Regions from separate parts of the Arthrobacter sp. MYb221 genome, predicted to be linked through region 3. Evidence: riboswitches for the same ligand, from Rfam matches in the RefSeq annotation. Region 3 holds a riboswitch; each other region holds the start of a gene.
What was found. Region 3 has a riboswitch for S-adenosylmethionine ahead of CQ015_RS09195 (acyl-CoA dehydrogenase family protein). Riboswitches for the same ligand answer to the same signal wherever they lie in the genome.
Positions count from the first base shown of each region.

Region 1: it holds a riboswitch for S-adenosylmethionine, as region 3 does, so the genes downstream of both, CQ015_RS08545 (ABC transporter substrate-binding protein) here and CQ015_RS09195 (acyl-CoA dehydrogenase family protein) in region 3, are expected to answer to the same signal.
Region 2: it holds a riboswitch for S-adenosylmethionine, as region 3 does, so the genes downstream of both, CQ015_RS03970 (bifunctional o-acetylhomoserine/o-acetylserine sulfhydrylase) here and CQ015_RS09195 (acyl-CoA dehydrogenase family protein) in region 3, are expected to answer to the same signal.
Region 4: it holds a riboswitch for S-adenosylmethionine, as region 3 does, so the genes downstream of both, CQ015_RS08495 (acyl-CoA dehydrogenase) here and CQ015_RS09195 (acyl-CoA dehydrogenase family protein) in region 3, are expected to answer to the same signal.

Region 1 is NZ_PCPW01000005.1:197,568-202,892, forward strand. It holds partial or broken gene CQ015_RS19325 (IS982 family transposase) at 731-938, opposite strand; partial or broken gene CQ015_RS19330 (IS5/IS1182 family transposase) at 884-1,641, shown strand; SAM riboswitch class I at 1,955-2,045, shown strand; gene CQ015_RS08545 (ABC transporter substrate-binding protein) at 2,168-3,808, shown strand; gene CQ015_RS08550 (ABC transporter permease) at 3,820-4,776, shown strand; gene CQ015_RS08555 (ABC transporter permease) at 4,792-5,325, shown strand, end outside.
Region 2 is NZ_PCPW01000002.1:329,481-334,805, forward strand. It holds gene CQ015_RS03965 (homoserine O-acetyltransferase) at 1-560, opposite strand, end outside; gene CQ015_RS03970 (bifunctional o-acetylhomoserine/o-acetylserine sulfhydrylase) at 563-1,906, opposite strand; SAM riboswitch class IV at 1,998-2,115, opposite strand; gene CQ015_RS03975 (VOC family protein) at 2,289-2,933, shown strand; gene CQ015_RS03980 (GNAT family acetyltransferase) at 3,031-3,438, opposite strand; gene CQ015_RS03985 (CPBP family intramembrane glutamic endopeptidase) at 3,496-4,248, opposite strand; gene CQ015_RS03990 (DeoR/GlpR family DNA-binding transcription regulator) at 4,368-5,171, opposite strand; gene CQ015_RS03995 (copper homeostasis protein CutC) at 5,184-5,325, opposite strand, start outside.
Region 3 is NZ_PCPW01000006.1:82,237-87,561, reverse strand. It holds gene CQ015_RS09205 (4-hydroxyphenylacetate 3-hydroxylase family protein) at 1-44, shown strand, start outside; gene CQ015_RS09200 (MBL fold metallo-hydrolase) at 124-1,314, shown strand; SAM riboswitch class I at 1,651-1,741, shown strand; gene CQ015_RS09195 (acyl-CoA dehydrogenase family protein) at 1,796-3,022, shown strand; gene CQ015_RS09190 (acyl-CoA dehydrogenase family protein) at 3,056-4,285, shown strand; gene CQ015_RS09185 (LysR substrate-binding domain-containing protein) at 4,939-5,325, shown strand, end outside.
Region 4 is NZ_PCPW01000005.1:181,404-186,728, reverse strand. It holds gene CQ015_RS08500 (LLM class flavin-dependent oxidoreductase) at 1-851, opposite strand, end outside; gene CQ015_RS08495 (acyl-CoA dehydrogenase) at 916-2,250, opposite strand; SAM riboswitch class I at 2,267-2,367, opposite strand; SAM riboswitch class I at 2,633-2,740, shown strand; gene acs (acetate--CoA ligase) at 2,891-4,855, shown strand; gene CQ015_RS08485 (Fur family transcriptional regulator) at 5,003-5,325, shown strand, end outside.

The sequences.
Region 1 (5,325 bases), on a different contig from region 3:
GGCGCGCCACCGCGATCACCGCTTGATTTTGTTTCTAGCCCGCCGCGTTTCTCGTCGAAATGCGCTCTGGAACCAAAGTATTCGAATTCGAGCGACGCGAATGCGGACTGGTACAAGGCTCGGTTGAGGCTATGGTTTCCCTTCCACGAGAAATGGACCCTACGAATTGATGTGTCAGATCTCTACGTCACCGGTGTTAAGCCTGGGTACGTGGCGCGGTGGGGACATCAGGCGGTCGCGAAGTGCTTGCCACTGACTTCGGTGAGGATATTAGATTCGCTATGGATCCCCACCCTGAGGATCGACGAGTGCCTCCACACGCACCCGGATCGCTTCTCTAGCGGCCCGGGTGTCGGCTACCATCAACACTAACTCGGGTAACATGCTATCGGAACCTCCTTCCCGGATGCGATCATAGATTGCACCGTTTTTAGCAGACGTATTTGGTAGCACCTGTGCGGAGATCGGATGTGGAATCTCGTCTCTTCGTAGACACGGAATCTCATGACTTTGTGGATAGAGGATCTCAATACTTAGTATTTCGATACACTCGTGCTCCAAATACGTCTGCTAACCATGCGCGGCCAAAGTAGCCATGATGTCCTTGGCCCAGCGCAAGCATGTGCCTATCCGAAGGACCGGCGCAGCGCGGCGAGTATCAGAAACTTGACCAGCAGCTGTGCGACGGACACCAAGTTGATTAATTCCTAATTTCCGCCCCGTGCAAAACTCAATGATCATAAGCAAGCAACGAGCGCTTGTGTGGGTCATTAATCTTCCAGTTATGCCAGATCCCCGCGGCCATCGCCAGCAGATTGGCCCCTCTTCGACATCAACCACTCGATGCTCCGTTCACCATGTCGTTCCAGTCCGGTCTGTCCTTTTGGTTGGGTCCCCGAAAAGTAGTCCCCTACGGAGTCAACCCAGCGCCCTCTTCCCTAAAAGGCAAAAGCATGCACCTTTGGGGATGCCACCGCACACGCTTCAACGACGAACTCGACTTCAGCAAATTCATCCAGGTGCTCGTCCTCGGAGCCGCCTACGAGAAAATCGACGACACAACTTGCTCCGCAACCACCATCCGACGCCTACGCGACGATTGGATCAGTACCGGCAGGCATCTTCCTGAACCTCGAACAACTCTGTCTCGAAGGCTACGACCGAATAACCGGACTGGTCCTAGAGAATATAGTTGTCGAGGGATGCTAGGTCAAAACACCCTGCGGAGGCGAAGCGGTCGGATGGTCACCCCAATAGGCAGGGGGAGGTGAGCCGCCAAACGCTCACTGCTAACTGGCGGCCAAGGTATCCCCAGCGGATGAGTCATAGACGGGCCAGCCGCCACGGTTCACCGCTAATTCGTCCCACCTCGAACGACTTAGCCGTTTCGGTTATCTCCTCCCATCCCAAATCACCGTGCATCTGGATGCCGTCTACGACAGCAAGAGCACTTGGGAGCTACTCACCGAGCTAGACTTCAACGCAGTGAACAGCACCAAAGGTGCACCACTGTGAGCGCGAATATGTTGGGACGTGGAGCGAACCAACTCGTTGCCCAATCGCGGCTTCAAAAGAGCAATTGGTACGGTACGAAAATCTATAATATTGACGCGATGTTCAACTTGGCAAACGGCATCATAGCTATCCGCAGACTGAAAAGTTCAGCGGGGATAGCGCGCCGGTGAGATTCAAGGCCTTCATGTCGGGGGCTTTCTATTGGCGCAGTCTCCACCTTAGGAAATTCGAGATTATATTCAATTTATGCAGCAGATAGCAAAATTTGTTAGTCAGCAGCGTCATGAACTGACTTATGACGTTTCGTGACCGGCTTCAGGGCCTGTTTTTGCCCCAAAGTGTGTATTGGGATGACTTCGTGACGCGTATATAACGTCATGGTTGGTCACACCGCACCTGCGCGCGCAGACTTAAATTGTTCGGCAAAGACACCGAATGATAACCATCCAGAGCGACCGAGAGACCTGGCTCGTTGACGTTGCAGCAACCATCCCGGCAGGGAGCGGTGCTAAGGCCAGGACCGATGGAGATTGCTAGATTTCGCAACGGTCCGCACAGGGGAGAAGTCTGCCTTCTTCCCGCCCCGCAATACCGCGGCAGGATCGGGATTTCGGCGTAATCCTCGGGAAATTACCGAGAGGAACACCAGAAAATGCGCAACACACCACTGAGCCTGAAGGCCGCAGCACTACTCGCAGTTCTAGGTCTTTCGCTGACCGCCTGTGGCGGCAACAGCGCATCCACCGCGGAGAGCTCCGAGCCGGCAGCTTCCGCGGAAGCAGGCGCCCCGGTAGAGGGAGGAACGTTCACCTTTGCCGAGGTAACCCCGATCAACAACTGGCAGACCCAGGCCGCTCGCTTCTACGAGAAGGCGAATGTGCTGAACTCGGTGCTGGACCGGTTGACCTATTTTGATACCGAATCCGGCAAGCTCGTAGGCTGGATCGCCTCCGAGTTCACCGCCAATAAGGCACAGACCGAATTCACCTTCACCATTCGTGATGGCGTCACATTCTCGGACGGCACGGCCCTGGATGCCGAAGCGGTCAAGAAAAATCTGGACGCGCTGGGCTTAGGCGTGAAATCCGCGCAGATTCAACCGAACGTCGACTTTTCAGCCTACAAGAGCTCCGAGGTCGTCGGCGAGAACCAGGTCAAGGTGACCCTGAAGCGCCCGGATGCGAACTTCCTGCGCTCCACCTCCTCGGTGACCGCCGGGCTGGTATCCCCGGGCACACTGGAACTGGACAATGCAGGGCAAACCGCAATATCGCAGATCGTCGGTTCCGGACCGTTCGTCTTCGAGTCCGAAAAGCCAGATGAAGAAGTCATCTTCACCAGCCGCGATGACTACGCCTGGGCCCCGGAAACCGCAGCAAACCAGGGTGACGCATACCTTGAACAACTGGTCGTCAAGTACCTGCCAGAAGTTGCCCACCGGGCCGGCGCGGCGCAGTCCGGCCAGGTCGATTTGGTCCGCGGACTGCAGCCCGTTGACGAAGAGGTGCTCAGTGCCGGAGGCGGGCAGATCTTCGCCGCCCAAGGCGTGGACCTGACTACCAACCATGCCGCGATTCGAATCGGTTCGGGCAAGCTGGCCGAGACCAAGGTGCGCCAGGCGTTGCAGGTGGGAATCGACCGCCAGGCGCTGAAGGACACGGTCCTCTCGGACAGCTATGTGCTCGCAGGGTCGATCCTCAACCACCAGGCACCGGGCTTCGTGGATCTGTCTGCCGAGCTCGGCTATGACCCGGAGAAGTCCAAGGCCTTGCTTGAAGAAGCGGGCTGGAGCGTTGGTGCGGACGGGATCCGTGAGAAGGACGGCAAGAAGCTTGAAATCACGGTGGCCAGCTCGAATAACTCCGTGGTCATCAAGCCGGCCTTCGAGCTGATCGAACAGCAATGGCGGGAGATCGGAGTGCAGCTGGTCAACCGTGCTGCGGACAATTCATTTTTGACCAACGCCATGGTCGATGACCAGATCGAATTCTTCGGAACCCGCCAGTTCGCCTACGGCGGCCTGGGGCCGGTCTACGCGCCGGCGACAAATAACCAGACGCTGAACGCCGACAAGGAACTGAACGAATTGTTCACCCGCGAGCAGGCGGCGACCACCGAAGAAGAGCATCTGGAGCTCATCGGCGAGGAGCAGCGCGCGCTGGTTCTGGACAAGGCATTGACCCTCGTGTTGTGGGACGAAGTGCAGGTGTACGGCGCCAACAAGGACGCGCACATCGACTTCACCTCCGGCACCGCACCAATCTTCCAGGGCGCCTGGAAGAGCAACGGCTAAAGGAACTCAACATGGGTGGATACATCGCACAACGCATCGGTCAGGCACTGCTGGTGATCCTGCTGGCCTACACCGCGGTCTTCCTCGCGGTGCAGGCCCTGCCGAACGACCCGGTCACGATCTTCCTCTCCGCAGACTCGTCTGCGGATCCGGCAACGATCGCGCAGATGAAGGCCTACTACGGCTATGACCAGCCGCTGATCGTGCAGTACTTCACCCAGCTCGGTGCGCTGCTGACCGGAGACCTGGGCTATTCCCTGTCCTCCGGCTCGGCGGTGTCCACCCGAATAGGCGAGGTCATCGGCTCCACGCTGCTGCTCGCCGGGAGCGCCTTCGCCCTGGCGCTGGTGCTGGCGGTCGCGTTGACGGCCGCCGCCAGCCTGTCGCGCCGCACCCGGGTCCGCAACGCCCTGCTGAATCTGCCACCGCTGATGATTTCCATCCCGGTGTTCTGGCTCGGACTGGTGCTGCTTCAGGTGCTCGCGGTGCAGCTCGGGGTGATGTCGCTGTTCCCGGACGGCTCGTTCCTCTCGCTGGCGGTGCCGATCCTCGTTCTGGCCATCCACCTCAGCGCACCCATCGCCCAGGTGCTGATCAAGAGCGTGCACGAGGTGAACACTCAGCCCTTCGTCGATGTCTTGCGGGCCAAGGGCGCCAGCGAGGAATGGATCTTCTACCGGCACACGCTGAAAAACGCCGCCCCGGCGGCGCTATCCATCGCGGGCATCACCATCGGCACCCTGCTCGCCGGTTCCGTCATCACCGAGACGGTTTTTGCCCGTGCCGGCCTGGGCCAGCTGGTGCTGCAGGCGGTCACGGTGCAGGACATCCCGCTGGTGCAGGGACTGGTGCTGCTCACCGCCGCCGCCTTCACCGCGGTGAATCTGCTCGTCGACCTGATCCATCCGAAGCTTGATCCACGCATCATCACCTCCCACGCCGGTTCGCCTCGCGCGCTGGCAGCCTAGGGAAAGGAAACGATCATGAGTCTTTTGACCGAACGGGGTACCCCGGCCGTGGAGCTGGCCCCTGGCAGCGCGCTCCGACCGGAGCATGGCGCCACGCCCAAGACCACGCTGCTTGGCTGGTTGCGGAACTGGTGGGTGCTCCTCCCGCTGGCGCTCCTGCTCGCCTGGGCGGTAGTGCCGGGGCTGTTCTCCGGACAGGACCCGCTCACCGGGGTGCCGCAGCAGAAGCTCGCGGAACCATCGCTGGCCCATCCCTTCGGAACCGACCACCTGGGGCGCGACGTCTATGCCCGGGTGGTCCACGGAACCAGCCAGACGCTGATGACCGCCGGACTGGCCTGCCTGATCGGCAGCGTGGTGGGCAGCCTGCTGGGCCTGCTCGCCGCCACCGCCGGCCGTTTCGCCGACTCGGTCGCGATGCGCTTCGTCGACGTGGTGCTGGCGGTTCCCGCCTTCCTGATCGCGCTGATCCTGGTCACCGCGACCGAACCCGGTCCATTCTCGCTGGGACTCGGTGTGGGCATCGCCTCGATCGCGGCCTTCGCGCGG
Region 2 (5,325 bases), on a different contig from region 3:
CTGGAGGCCATGACAACCACGTTCTTGACCCGTTCCGGAAATTCGACTGCCCATTCGAGGGCCCGCGCTCCACCCATGGAACCACCGATGACCGTATGCCAGGTGTGCACCCCGAGCAGGTCGGCCAGGCGTGCCTCAAGGCGCACCGAGTCTTTGATCGTGACGAAGGGGAAACGTGAGCCCCAGGCTTCGCCGTGTTCGTCGAGCGAACCGGGCCCGGTGGATCCATTGCAACCACCAATGATGTTGATGGCCAGGACAAAGTAATTGTCTGTATCAACGGTCAGCCCGGGGCCGACAAAGTCTTCCCACCAGCCCGGGGTCTGCGAATCTCCCTGCGATACGTGAGCATCACCGGTCAGCGCGTGCATAACCAGCACCGCATTTGACCCGTCCGCGTTCAGCTGCCCCCATGATTCATAGGCCAGCTCGATACGCGGCAGGTATCCACCGGTTTCGAAGGTGTACTCCCCCACGGACGCGCGGCGCAAAATGCCGTCCTGTCCGTCGGCGAGGTTCTTCGAGTCGAGAGTCTCTTCGGTAGTCACTATGGATGCCATGCCTAGAGGGTTTCCTGCAATTCCTGGTTAGCAGGCTCTGCGATCGCAGCAAAACCAAGTTGCAAGTCAGCGAGTATGTCCTTGATGTTCTCCAACCCCACGCTCAGCCGAACGAGCCCCGGACGCACGCCGGCCGACAGGCGTTCCGCCTCGGTCAGCTGTGCATGGGTGGTCGAAGCGGGGTGAATCACCAGCGAGCGAACGTCGCCGATATTCGCCACATTTGAATGGAGTTCTAGGGCATCTACGAATGCCTTGCCCGCTTCGGCGCCGCCGGCAACGTCAAAGGCGATGACCGCCCCAACACCGTTTGGCGCATATTTCTGGCCACGCTCAAACCATGGCGAGGAAGGCAACCCGGCATAGGCGACCAGCTCGACTTGCTCATGGCCTTCAAGCCAGGCGGCGACTTCCTTGGCATTCTGCACGTGGCGTTCCACGCGGAGCGACAGGGTTTCCAGCCCTTGGGCAATCAAGAAGGCGTTGAAGGGTGCCACCGATGAGCCCAGGTCGCGCAGCAACTGCACGCGTGCCTTGAGGATGTAGGCGAGGTTTGCGCCGAGAATGCCGTTGACGCCCAGATCTCGGGCGAACACCAAACCGTTGTAGGACTCGTCCGGGGTGTTGAAATCAGGGAAGCGTTCCGGATCCTTGGCGAAGTCGAACTTCCCCGAATCCACGATGACGCCGGCAATGGCGGTGCCGTGCCCGCCGAGATACTTGGTGGCCGAATGGATGACGATGTCCGCGCCCCACTCGATCGGACGGATCAGGTATGGGGTGGCCAAGGTGTTGTCCACCAGCAACGGAACACCGGCTTCGTGGGCAATCTCCGAGATTCCCTCGATGTCCAGGATGTCCTGACGCGGGTTGGAGACCACCTCGCCGAAGAACGCCTTGGTATTTGGCTGCACAGCCTCGCGCCACTGCGCCAGGTTATCCGGATCGGCCACGAAGGTGACCTGGATGCCGAGCTTGCGCAACGTGTGCTTGAACAGGTTCTGCGTTCCGCCATACAGGCTTGGGCTGGCAACGAGGTGGTCGCCGGCCTGGGCCAGGTTCAGGATGGCGAAGGTGGTGGCCGCCTGCCCGGAGGCGAGCAACAGTGCGCCGACACCGCCTTCGAGGTCGGCAATGCGGTTTTCGACGGCTTCCTGGGTTGGATTTCCAATGCGAGTGTAGATCGGCTCCAGCTCCTGCAAGGCGAAGCGCGCGGCCGCGCTCTCTGCGCTGGGGAAGACGAACGAAGACGTCTGATAGATCGGCAAGGCACGCGCTCCGGTAACCGGGTCGGGCTGTTGTCCGGAGTGGATCTGACGCGTCTCAAATGACCAGTTGTTACTCATGGTTTCCTCCATATAGCTTGTTGACTATGGGGGTACACCACTAAAAAACACACCGACAGGAAGCTCCTCGTCGAGGTACTTTCCAGGGGGTAACCCGCGCTTGTCCTAGACACAGTTTGTGCCGAGGGCCAGGTCTTCACCCGGGGCACCCCACCGCGGAGGAGGGTTGCCGCCCAGTAAGCCGGGGCTTGTTACTGGGACTCATGACCTGACACAAGTCTGCCGGACAACCGAAGATCTTGGCAATATGAAGTGGCTCAAAGTGACGCAATCGGTCATATTGCACTTTTATAACGCAATTTATGCAGAGCGTTCGATCGCCAGTTTGCCAGTTAGGGTAGCCTAAGTCGAGACTTGAATCACATAGTGACATGATGGGCACATGATGAGGCTAGATCACGTTACGTACGCATGTGGCCCGGACGGGCTCATGCCAACCGCCGAAAGAATCTCCGAGGCTTTGGGCTTGGAATTCGTCAAGGGAGGCGTGCATCCGCGATTCGGAACTCGCAATGTAATTTTCCCGCTCAAGCATGACCAATACCTAGAAGTAGTTGAAGTTCTGAACCACCCCGCTAGCGACAAGGCACCGTTTGGGCAGGCGGTCCGTGCCCGTTCCGAGCTGGGCGGCGGATGGATGGGATGGTGTGTTTCAGTTGAGGATCTCTCAAGCGCAGAAGAGCGCCTGGGACGCAAATCGGTTCCGGGTAACCGCAAGTTCCCTGACGGCCGCGAACTCACCTGGCAGCAGATTGGCATCAAGGGTCTGATCGCGGACCCGCAGGTTCCATACTTGTTGCGCTGGGACGCCGGCACCGAAGACTTGCACCCTTCCCGTGCGCTGGATCCCGCTGGCCAGATCCAGAGCATTGCCATTGCCGGTTCACGCGACCGAGTCCTTGATTGGCTGGGGCAGCCAGAAAACGTGAATCTCGGTGCGGTGAGCATGGAGTATGAAGCACCCAACGGGACCCCGGGCATCTTGTCTGTAACTTTCGAAACCGATAACGGTACCGTGGTGCTGTAAGACAAGGTACGCACGAAGGTAGGTGGGGGCAATGGCGCCCCCACCTACTCTTCTTTAATGCCAGTTGTGCGCTCAAACTGGCAAGGCTCTGCTCTGCCTATAGCCGCTTGCCCAAAACCACAATGTCTTGGGTTTCGTAGCCTTGCTGCTCGTAGAATCGAATGACCTGCGAGTTCTCGGAGCGAACCATCAGCTGCACCTTGGGCACCGAACGTCGGCGCAACCAATCGGTGGCCGCGCCAACGATCTGTTGGCCCAGTCCTTGGCCCTGGCTCTCGGGACGGACCGCAACGTAGTACAGCCACCCGCGGTGACCATCAAAACCAACCATCGCGGAGGCAAGCAGCGCTCCGTCGCGGTGCCCCACAAGAATTGTGGATGACTCGTTGCGTAGCGCTTGTTCCGCATCGGCCAGCGGATCATTCCAAGGCCGGGTGAGTTCCACCCGTTGCCAGAGTGCGACCACCTCGGCAAGGCCATTCATCTGAAGCTCGCTAATCTGCATTTTCACTCCCCTGCTAAAAGCACTCCGAAATTGGGCCATCGTGAATCTGGAAAGTGCTCAGGCACCAATGCCGATGGCCGGGCCGATGAGCAAGAAGCCTACAAAACCAACGGCATCCAGCAGGAAATGTGCGATGACCAGGGGCATGACGCGACCGTATTTATGATAGAGCCAGCCAAAGACCACACCCATGGCGAAGTTGCCGATCATCGGTCCGGCCCCTTGGTACAGATGATAGCTTCCGCGCAGCAGGGCCGAACCGAGAATCAGCACCCAGGGTCCAAGATTGAGTCTCTTGCCGTAGCCGAAGAGGAAAGCCAACATCACGACTTCCTCCAGTACTGCATGGCGTACCGCTGAAAGGACCAGCACCGGCACACTCCACCAGTAGTCTGCGAGATTTGCCGTGGCCAGCGCTGTGGTGATGCCGAATGCTCGACCCGCTGCATATACGCCTAGCGTGCCGATTCCCATGACGAGAAACAAGCACACCCCGAGCAGCGCATCCTTGCCAGGACGACGGAAATCGAAGCCTATGTCCCTGATGCTTCGTCCGAGCGTTCGATGCATGAAATAGAGCGCGAGGGCCACCGGGAGCAGGGCGAAAAGGATATCCAGGAGCTGGTACGCCAGGTCAAAGTATTCTCGCGTGTTCAACGGATTGTTCATGGATGTGGTCTGCTCGCGCAGTGGCGCACGAGTCGCCTTGTCGGCAAAGCTGATAAGCGAATACACGGCGCTCTGTCCGAGTGAGAGCCCTAGAACGAGGAAAATCTCAATCTTCAGGATGCGAGTGCCGCTCGTCGTCAATGTCTTTTCACCAGTCACATATCGATCATAGACTTCGACTGCTGTGCTGCGGCTGAGCAAGGAGTCCGAGCGGATCATACTGCAGCGCCTGACCATGCTGCAGCGTTGGCCCGATGCACTTACTGTGCCGCAGACATTCCCGTTTTGGTGATGACCGGGATCCCTGCCATGGCAAGGGCCTCCCGTTGCTCGTCCGTGATCTGATCGTCGGTGATCAGACCGGTGAGGTTTTCGCGATCTAAGATCACGAAGGAATGCCCTCCGATCTTCGAAGCATCTGCCACCAGGTAGCTCCTACGAGACTGGTTGATCATCAATTCGTTGACTGCTGCTTCCATCTCATCGCTGACCATCGCTCCGATGCTCGGTTCCAGCGCATTGATGCCTACAAAAGCCATATCGAGTGTGATTTTGCCAAGCGAATTTTGCGCTAGCGGGCCGACAAGCTCGTAGGAGCGCTCGTTGAGCACCCCACCGGTGACCATAACGCGAATGTGCGGGCGCACGGCGAGCAAAGAGGCGATATTGACTGCGTTGGTAACTACGGTGAGGGTGATACGACCGGGCTCCCCCACTAGATCCTGGCGCATGCCCAGTTCAATGGCTATTGCTTTAGTGGTAGTGCCCCCAGAAAGTCCGACCACGGTATCGGCTTCAACCATGCCAGCGGCGAGCCTTGCGATCTGAAGTTTGCGTTCGTCATGGTCTTCACGCTGATACCGCGAGGGAAGGTCATAGGCGACCGTGTTTGAGACTGCTCCACCGTGGGTTCGAGTGAGAAGCGAGGCATTGGACAGCGAGTCCAGGTCCCGTCGTGCAGTCGCAGGCGAGATTTCCAGCTGCTGAACAATCTGCTCGACATCAATCTGGCCATTGCTAGCCAGGAGGTCGAGGATATGGTTCAGGCGTTCCTCGCGTTTCATGGATCCAGCTCTCTAATAGTGCAAATCATCAAGTAAATTGCGTAGTTCTCTAACCTGTTGTTCATCAACGGCCAGGCTCTGCGCATAAGGTGTTTTGGCGGAGAAATGAACTGCCGCTATGCCTGTGGCATAAGCCGCACGCACGTCCCGTGGC
Region 3 (5,325 bases):
TCAACAGCGATGACGTTAACGCCTACCTGAAGCGCGGTCGCTAATTCCACCCAGCCAGCGGGCGGGATGCCGGGCGGTGCGGGAAACCCTCGTTACCTATAAGAACTCAATGAAAGGAAACACATGTGCGAGATCCTCGGGCGGGCCGCGGCCGCCGGAATCGGCAGGCGTGCGATGCTTGCCAGTTTGGGGCTCGGCGCAGCTGCGGCCGGGCTGGGAGCCATGGCTGGCCCGGCGCGCGCGACTGATCCAGCAAGACGGGAATTCGGCCCGGCGCCAGCTGGCAGCAGCAACACCCGGCTGGTGCTGCTGGGCACTTCCGGCGGCCCTCCCTATTGGCCCGGCGGGTCCCGCGAGGGAATCTCCACCGCGCTGGTGGTGGGGGACCGCTACTACATCATCGATGCCGGCCATGGAGTTATGGGCCAGTTGCGCAAAGCCCGGCTGGGGATCAACTATGAAACAGATATGGACGGTCCGCTGGATGCGCTCGGCGGCATCTTCCTGACCCACTTGCATTCGGACCATGTCGCAGATCTGAATAACATCCTCAGTGAAGGCATCTTCAACGGGTTACAGCATGTGGAGAAGAAAGTGCCGATTTGGGGACCGGGAAATCGCGGGGAACTGCCCGAACTATTCGGCGGAGGCAAGGCGCCCAAACCCGTCAATCCGCGCAATCCCACCCCTGGGACCAAGCAGATGACGGACCTGCTGGTCCAAGCCTTCGCCACGGATTTCAACGATCGCCTTTTCGACAATCGAAAACCGCGACCGGACGAGCTCTGGGAAGCGTTCGATGTGCCTGTTCCCAAGGAGTATATGAAGAACCCCAACTCGGATCCCTGCCCGGCCATGGAGCCTTTCGACTTCTTCGAGGACGACCGCATTAAGGTCTCGGCCATCCTGGTCAACCACGCACCGGTATTCCCGGCTCTGGCCTATCGATTCGAAACCGAAGAAGGATCCGTCGTCTTTTCCGGGGACACCGGTTTGACGCCCAACATCACGACCCTGGCGCAGGGAGCCGATGTCCTGGTGCACGAGGTACTCGACAAGACATGGCCCGAGTCGCTGTTCCCGCAGCCGCGCAGCGACGCGCAAGAAGGCCTATACCAGCATCTGATACAGGCGCACACCTTGATTGAGGACGTGGGGAAGGTAGCTCAGGCGGCAAACGTCGGAACCTTGGTGCTCTCGCATCTGGTGCCCGGGAACCGCCCCGACGAGGTTTGGGCGCGTTGCGCCGAGGATTTCGACGGGAAGCTGGTGATCGGCCGAGACCTCGACGTCATTGGCGTCGGAACGCAGTAGGTCCAGGGGTGCGCCGTAGCAGGCGTATCCAGAGCATCGTGCGCAGGGGTGACAGTTGGCGGCAATCCGCCGCAACCTCCCCTGCGCTTCTTGCGTTGGCCCGAGAGCGAAAGGACTGGACCGCAGGACTGTGCGCAAAGGCGGTACAACGGCTTTCTGGTGGATGCTCCACGCCCTGGACCCTGGCCTAGTTTTACGAATTATTCTGTAATGTGCCAGGCAATAGTCGACATTTTTCTCCCCGACCCAACAATCCTGACTCCCTTCTGAGCGTCATATTGCCTCTTATGACTGCATTCTCGTTCGCTCGTACTTCAACTGCTTGACTCGAAGTACCAACCATCCAGAGCGGCTGAGAGACCTGGCTCGACGACGCCGCAGCAAGCCTGCCTTCCGCAGCTAGTGCTAACGCCAGGTTCGATGGATCAGCAGAAAGCAACTTTCTGCTTCCTTCGGAGCAAGACTCTAAGGGAGAACGAAAATGACCGTACTGAGCACGCAACTGCCCCGCGTTCCCTACACCGGGAGCGCAGATGAGGCCGAGCTCGCCCACTGGCGCGAGATCGCCGGCCGGGTCGCGGCCACCCTGGCCGCCGATGCGCTGGAGCGCGACCGCAAAAACGAGCAGCCCTTCGCCGAGGTGCAGCTGCTGCGCGAGGCCGGGCTGCTGAACCTGCTGGTTCCGGCCGAATTCGGGGGAGCCGGAGCGCACTGGGCCACCGCTTTTGAAACCATCCGCATCCTGGCCGCGGCCGACGGGTCCATCTCCCAGCTGCTGGCCTACCACTACATCAACCAGTCCGGCATCGCCTTCTACGCTCCGGCCGAAGCCCAGGCCGCGTGGTGGCAGCGGACCGTGGCCGGAGGCTGGCTCTGGGGCGATTCGGTGAATCCGGTGGACCCGCAGCTGACGCTCACCGCGGAGGACGATGGCTTCCGGCTGAACGGTTTCAAGCGTTTCTCCACCGGCTCCGGAGTCGGCGAGGTGATCGTCGTCAACGCCGAGGTCTCCGGAGGCCCGCGCCACGGCGAAGTGTTGGCCTTCGTCCTCCCGCGCGACCGGGAAGGGCTGGAAATCGTCGATGACTGGGATTACCTGGGCCAGCGCTTGAGCGCCTCGAACTCGTTGAAGTACCACAACGTGCGCATCGAGGCCGCCGATCTGCTCGGGGCGGTGACCGACGAGCCGGTGTCCACCCTGCTCACCCCCGGGATCCAGCTGGCCTTCGCGAACTTCTACCTGGGCATCGCCGAGGGCGCGTTGGCCCGCGGCAAGCAGATATTGCTGGGCCGCAAGAACGCCTGGTTCCTCTCGGCGGCGGAGACCTACTCCCAGGACGTCGTCTTCCAGCGCACCGTGGGCGAGCTGAAGGCGCGCACCGCCGCGGTGGCCGCGCTGGCCGAGAAGCTCGGCCGCAAATTCGATGCGCTGCTGGCCAAGGCGGGGAACGTCACCCAGCCTGAACGCGCGGCGCTGGCGGTGGAAATCGCCGAGGCCAAGGTGGTCTCCACCGAGATCGGCGTGGAGGTCGCCAACCGCATCTTCGAGGTCACCGGTTCCTCCTCTACGCAGAATGATGTGGGCCTGGATCTGTTCTGGCGCAATGTGCGCACCCACTCGCTGCACGACCCGGTGGACTACAAGAAAATCGAGGTCGGCGCGTACTTCCTGCGCGGGGAAACCCAGCCGCTCTCGCTCTACACCTAAACCTCAACCGCACCCACGGATTGGACCGAACTGATGACCGTACTTGCCACCGCCAACCGCCTGGCTGAATTGAAAACCCGCTTCGCCCCGCACTTTGAAAAGATCGCCGCCGGCGCCGCCGAACGCGACCGCAGCGGAGAACTGCCGCACCAGCAGGTGGCCGAGCTGGCCGCCGCCGGCTTCGGCGCATTGCGCGTCCCGGTCTCCCACGGCGGGGCAGGGGCCACCTTGGCCGAGCTCTTCGAATTGCTCGTGGACTTGGCCGCCGCGGACTCCAGCATCGCCCAGGCCTTGCGCGCCCACTTCGCTTTCGTCGAAGACCGCCTGGTAGCCGCCCCGGGGCCGGGGCGCGACAAGTGGCTGGCCCGCTTTGCCGCCGGGGAGCTGGTGGGGAACTCCTGGACCGAGATCGGCACCGTGAAGGTGGGCGAGGTGATCACCAAGGTCACCCCGGATGGCGAGGGAGGGTTCCTGGTCAACGGCACCAAGTACTATTCCACCGGCTCGATCTTCGCCGACTGGCTGGATACCTACGCCGAGCGCACCGATACCGGCAAGCGCGTGATCGCCGCGGTCAACCGGCACCAGCCCGGCGTGGTGCTGGCCGATGACTGGGACGGCTTCGGACAGCGCACCACCGGCACCGGAACCTCCACCTTCACCGACGCGGTCGTCGCCGAGGAGGACCTGATCGACTTCGACACCCGCTTCAAGTACCAGACCGCCTTCTACCAGCAGGTGCTGCTGGTGGTGCTGGCCGGGTCCGCCAAGGCCGCCGAACGCGACTTCGCCGCCGAGCTGAAGGCCCGCAAGCGCACCTTCAGCCACGGCGCCGCCAACGTGGCCGCCGAGGATCCGCAGCTGCTGCAGGTCATCGGCGAGGTGTCGGCGGCTGCGTTCGCGGCGGCCGGAACCGTGGAACGCGTGTCGCAGTCCCTGCAGGGAGCCTATGAAACCGCGCTGGCGCTGCACGAGGGCGAGGCGACGGCGGAGGAAGACGAGGCGGCCAATGATGCGGCCGAGCTGGCCAGTGCGCAGGCCCAGGTGGTGCTCACCCCGCTGGTGCTCAACGCGATCACCCACGCCTTCGACGCGCTGGCCGCTTCGGCTACCAGCGTTTCGAAGAATCTGGATCGGCACTGGCGCAATGCCCGCACCGCCGGCAACCACAACCCGTGGGTGTTCAAGGCCCGGCTGATCGGCGATCTGGCGGTCAACGGCACCGAGCTGCCGCGGGTTTGGGCCATCGGCGCCTCGAAGTAGCATCCACAGAGCGGGCAGGCCCAGCCCTCATCTTGAGCGCCGGGCCTGCTGCGTGTAGCGCAACAATCACCGAGCAGCTCGCCGGTACCCCCTGGATGCACCTCGCCCACAACAACTCGCTGCAGATAAAGCACTGGTAACTCGCGGTCCGCGGTGTCCTTCCGATAGTAGGCGGCGCTCGGACTCGGCGATTGCATGATTCCGTAGCGCATGTTCCCTGCAGAATCCGTGGCATATGGTGCCAGAAATGAATGCGCGAGGTAGAGGACATCTCCAGCGGCAATCCGATGCTCGCCGCAGTCGAAAACTCCGCGGGTCTCCCAGCTGACCTCGATGCTTGAAAGCTCTTGTTCGAGCCTGTAGCGCTGGCGCTCGTCTGCCACGACCGCGATGATCGGTTCGATGAAGTCCAGCTCGGGATAGGGGCTGGGCTGCTCCCCTCCCGAAGAGGATCCTCAGCGTATTTCTGAAAGTTCTGCATCGCGGCAACTTATATCCTCTTCAATAAGCGGGCATGCCTGAAGATAACGGGCATTTCGATTGTAGGTGTCCGCTCCAAGGCGCCTCCGACCAGGTTGTTCCGAACGGCGGTGCGCAGCATGCTTCATGGAATCCGCTTCGGTGGGTTTTAGGCCGCTGGCTAGACTGAGTGGGTGATCAACTACACCCTGCGTCAAATACAGTATTTTGTCGCCGTCGCCGAAACCGGGTCCATCTCCGCGGCCGCCGGCGCCTGCCATATTTCGCAGGCCGCCATGTCGCAGGCGATGGACGAACTTGAACGGGTGGTGGGATCGCAGCTGCTGGTGCGGCGCCGGGCGCGCGGCGTGGTCCTCACCGCGGTAGGTACGGACTTCCTCCACGATGCCAAGCAGCTGGTGCGCCATGCCGAAGAGGTGCAGGATCAAATCGTGGAACGCCAAACCAAGCTCTCCGGACCGCTGGTCATCGGCTGCTACTCCTCGCTGGCGGCCTTCTGGATTCCGGTGATCTGCGAACGCTTCACCAACGTGCACCCGGACCTGCAGGTGACCCTCCTC
Region 4 (5,325 bases), on a different contig from region 3:
TGCATGGCGAAGATCTTGATGTCGTGGCGGTCGCGTCCGGCGGCTTCGGCAGCGTCGCGAATTTTGGCGACCGCTTCCTTGAGCAAATCTCGCGTTGGGCAATTCACGAAGATCGCTTCGGCGTTCGACGCGGCGAATTCGGTCCCGCGCTTGGAGGCGCCGGCCTGGTAAATCACCGGGGTACGCTGGGTGGAAGGCTCGGTAATCGCGATGCCTGGAACCTTGAAGTACTTGCCCTCGTGATTGATCGGGTGCACTTTGGAATGGTCGGTGTAGACGCCGGATTCCTTGTTGTTCTGCACCGCGTCCTCTTCCCACGAACCTTCGAGCAGCTTGTAGACCACTTCGAGGTACTCATCGGCGTGGTTGTAGCGCTCGTCGTGCTCCATCTGGTCTTCCTGGCCCATATTTCGGGCCGCCGACGGCAGGTAGCCGGTGACCACATTCCAGCCGACACGGCCATTGGTCAGGTGGTCCAGGGTGGCCAGGCGGCGCGCGAAGGCATAAGGGTGCTCATAGGCGGTGCCGGCGGTGACGCCGAAGCCGAGGTTCTCGGTGACCGCGGCCATCGCGGAGACGAGCATCATCGGGTCATTAACCGGCGCCTGGGCTCCGCTGCGCAGCGGAGTCTCGTTGGTGCCCTTGTAGACGTCGTAGGTGCCCAGCACGTCGGCGAGGAACAGCCCGTCGAATTTGCCCTTTTCCAGCACCTTGGCCAGGTGGGTCCAGTAGCCAAGGGTGTTGTAGGTCGACGCCTTGTCATCCGGGTGGCGCCAGAGGCCCGGCGACTGGTGCACCACGCAGTTCATATCGAAGGCGTTAAAAAGGATTTCGCGCTTGTTCTCGCTCATTGGTGTGCCCCTATCCATAGAAGAAATCTGGTAAGTCTAAAAATCTGTGTTCGAGGAGTGTTGCCTAGCTGCCGGCGAACCGGTTTGCTCCGGTTACCGTGCCGGTGACGGACAGCCGTTGGGGCTGCACGCCGTTGATCTCGTAGTCCCCCACGATGCGCGCCTTGTAGATCGCCGGATTGTGCGTCGCGATGGTTCGGGCGTTGCGCCAGTGGCGGTCCATATTGCAGCTATTGCGGGTGGAAGATGCACCCAGCGCGTCGAAGAGCTTGCTGGTCGCACCGATGACCAGCGGCTGCACGATCGTCTGGGCACGGTTTGCCGCCAGTTCGCACACGGCAAAGCGCTCCTCGGCGTTCAGGTTCGCGTCGGCCATGGCCGACTCGACCTCCAGCACCGCGCCCATGACCACGGACTCCGCGGCGAAGATTTCGGCGGAAACCTCCCCGACGAGCTGCAAGACCTGCGGTTCGCGGTGCACCGGAACTCCGGTGCCGGTGCTGAAACTGCGGGTACGCGCCTGCACGGAGGAGCGCAGGTCGTTCAGTGCCGCCCGTCCGATTCCGGCCTGTACCGCCATGAGCACGAGTTGGAAGATCGCGGCTTCCGGATCCGTGGGATCCTCCGGCATGAAGGTGTCCACCGGAACTTCGTGGAATTCGGTGCTGCCGGTACCGGTGAGCTGTTGGCCGAAACCATCCCAGTCATCGAGGATTTTCACGCCGCTGTGCTGGGTGGAAACTACCGCGATCTGGCGCCCTGGGAGCTGTGGGTGCGCCACCGCTACGGTGGTCCAGTCGGCGAAGATGGTGCCGGTGCAATAGAACTTCCGCCCATTGACCAGCCAGCGCGACCCCTCCTCGGTGACCTTGGTGTTGAGCAACCCGAGGGCGTTGCCGCCTTCCTCGGTGTAGGCGTTGCCCACGATCTGCCCGGAGCTGATTCGGGCAACCCATTTGCTACGGAGCTGCGCATCTTTCAGTCGCACCGCATTTTCCACGAAGGCAATATGCGCGCGCCATAGCTGAGCCACATGCGAGTCGGCCTCGGCTAATTCGATGAGCAACCGGAAGACATCGCTCAAGCGCGCCCCATGGCCGCCGTCGGCAACCGGCAGGCGCAGCGCACCGAAGCGCTCACGGTTCAGCAAGCCAACCTGTTCGAAAGGCAGGATCCGCTGCCGGTCGCGTTCCCTTGCACCGGCGGCGATCTGTGCGAACACCGGACGGAAAATGCCGGCAAGCCGTTCATACTGCTCGTCAGCGCCGGGGCCCGGGGTGATTTTCAGCAGCTGCCGGGTAGGAAGTTCCTGTGGAAGGTCGTCAAGCTCCACCGCGCTACCCGCAATAGACGGGTCGCTGAGCGCATTAAAGTCGCCAGCGGGATCGCCAAATGACATCGAAAGTCCTCAATTCTTTCCATCGGTCCTGGCTGTAGCACCGTCCCGCGCCAATATTTAGGTGGGTGGTTGCTGCGACGTCGACGAGCCAGATCTCTCGGTCGCTCTGGATGGTTCGTAATCATTTGTAGCCTGAGGTCTACTTCGTCCTCAACCCGGTTAGTCACATTTCGTCGTGCACGGATGGAGATTGAAATGCATCAAGGACAGCACTTGCCTAACGCGGCCGAACACAATGCCTAGCGTTTAGCGATTTTTCGGCCAAATACGCGATTAGTGAAATAAAAATCGAAACATCACGATGATGTGACGCATCTATCGAATATTTATCATGTTACGAAAGATTTGCATTGAAATCGTTCGAAGGCCTGTAATAGTCGTGTAACCATCCCGAGCGGCTAAGAGATCTGGCTCTGTGACGCCGCAGCAACCACCACCCACGGTTAATAAACCAAACGGTGACCGGTGCTACCGCCAGGAACGATGGAGATGATCATGGCTTTCATTTCGCCTTGCCCGCAACGGCTCGCTATGCGACATTGCACTTTCTTGGCGTTCCCATAAAGTACCGCGCACCCACACGCTCAGTGCGCCTTCCGCTGACTCGAAATTAATCGCCCTAAACTTTTCAAGGACCGCAATGACCACCACCGAATTGGCCAGTACAAATCAGCCCTCCAGCGCCGAGGCACGCCAGGAGTTCTGGGACGAGGCGGCGAACCTGCTTGACTGGGACACCCCATGGCACACCACCAGCCAGATCATCCCGGCAGACGCACAAGCCAAGCGCGGCCCGCAGATCTCCTGGTACCTGGGGGGCAAGCTCAACGCCGCGGTGAATTGCGCCGACCGCCATGTGGCAGCCGGCAACGGTGAAAAGGTCGCCCTCTACTTCGAGGGCGAGCCAGGTGACCGCATCGCGGTGACCTATCGGAACCTCCAGGAGCGCGTCAGCCAGGCGGCGAACGCCCTGCAGGAGCTCGGCGTGGCCAAGGGCGACCGCGTGGTCATCTACCTGCCGGTGCTTATCGAAACCATCGTCATCACCCTGGCCTGTGCACGCATCGGGGCGATCCATTCGCTGGTCTTCGGCGGCTTCTCCGCGGAGGCGTTGAAGTTCCGGGTGGAAGACACCAAGGCCAAGCTGCTGGTCACCACCGACGGCCAGTTCCGCCGCGGCACCTCGGTTCCGGTCAAGGCCAACGCAGACCTTGCGGTATCCGGGGAAAACAGCATCGAAAAGGTTCTGGTAATCCGCCGGACCGGGGATGAGATCCCGTGGACCGCCGGACGCGACGTGTGGTGGCACGAGGCGGTGGAAACCCAGTCCACCGAGCACGCGGCGCAGGCTTTTGACGCCGAGACGCCGCTGTTCATCATGTACACCTCCGGAACCACCGGTCAGCCCAAGGGCCTGGTGCACACCACCGGCGGTTACCTGACCCAGGCCGCGTACAGCCACAATCTCCTGTTCGGCAACCCCGACGAATCCCAGCGCGCGGGCGACGTGCACTGGTGCACCGCAGATCTGGCTTGGGTCACCGCGCACACCTACGAGATCTACGGCCCGCTGGCCAACGGCGTCACCCAGGTGATCTACGAGGGCGTGCCCAACGCACCGCACCCGGGCCGCCACTTTGAGATCATCGAACGCTACAAGGTCACCAGCTACTACACCGCGCCGACCCTGGTCCGTTCGCTGATGGGCTGGTTCCCCGAAGGGGTTCCCGCCGACTATGACCTGTCCTCGGTTCGGGTGGGCGGCACCGTGGGCGAGGCGGTCAACCCCGAGGCGTGGCGCTGGCTGCGCGCTCAGCTGGGGCGCGGCACCCCCGGCGGCATCCCGATGGTCGATACCTGGTGGCAGTCCGAGTCCGGCGCGACAGTCCTCTCCCCGCTGCCTACCGACGAGCACTTCAAGCCCGGCTGCGCTTCGCGGGCGCTGCCCGGCGTTTCGGTGGACATCGTGGACGCCGCCGGCGGCCGCGTGGGGCCCAACGAGCAGGGAAATATCGTGATCACCCAGACCGGCCCGTCCATGGCCCGCACGGTCTGGGGAAACCCGGAACGCTACTACACCAGCTACTGGGAGCAGTACGCCGCGCAGGGCTGGTTCCTGGCCGGGGATGGCGCGCGTTTCGATGAGGATGGGGATATCTACATCCTGGGACGCACCGATGACGTGATCAATATTTCCGGGCACCGGCTGTCCACCATCGAGATCGAATCAGCACTGGTCACCCACCCAGGCGTGGTCGAGGCGGGAGTCTGCCCGACCCCGGATCAGCAGACCGGGCATGCGGCTACCGCGTTCGTGGTGCCGCTGGATGCCTCGCTGGTTGCGGCGCAACCCGATGCGCAGACGCTCGCCCGCCAGCAGCAGTTCATCGCCGAGCTGCGCGCAACCGTCACCACGCAGATCGGACCGATCGCCAAACCACGCGATATCGTCCTGGTCCCCGATGTGCCCAAGACCCGCTCGGGCAAAATCATGCGCCGCCTGCTGACCCAGCTCTTCGAGGGCACCAAGCTCGGGGACACCACCAGCTTGCAAAATGAACCATGCATTGCCCGGCTCAACGAGATCTGCCGCGCTCGTCCCTAGCCGCCAATGAATCTGGCCGACCTTCATCCGCAATTGCGAAGGTCGGCCAGATTCGTTTAACCGCTTCTGACCACGAATTTTCAGCGGAGCGAAAAGACACGAGTAATTATCTTGACTCATTCAAAATAAATAGGGCAAGCTAGTACCATGACAACATCCGAGGGAATCGAGAAGGTGCTGCGCGAAGCATCGATGCGGGTCACCCGACCGCGCGTCGCGGTGCTCGCCGCGGTGACAGCTCATCCCCACGCGGATACCGAAACCATTATCGAGGCAGTGCGCCAAGAACACCCGCTGGTATCCCACCAGGCGGTCTACGATTCGCTGAAGCTTCTCACGAACCTTGGACTGCTCCGCCAAATTCAGCCCCACGGGCATATCGCCCGGTACGAAACCCGCGTAGGGGACAACCACCATCATGTGGTGTGCCGCAATTGCGGAACGCTGGCAGACGTGGACTGCGCCGTCGG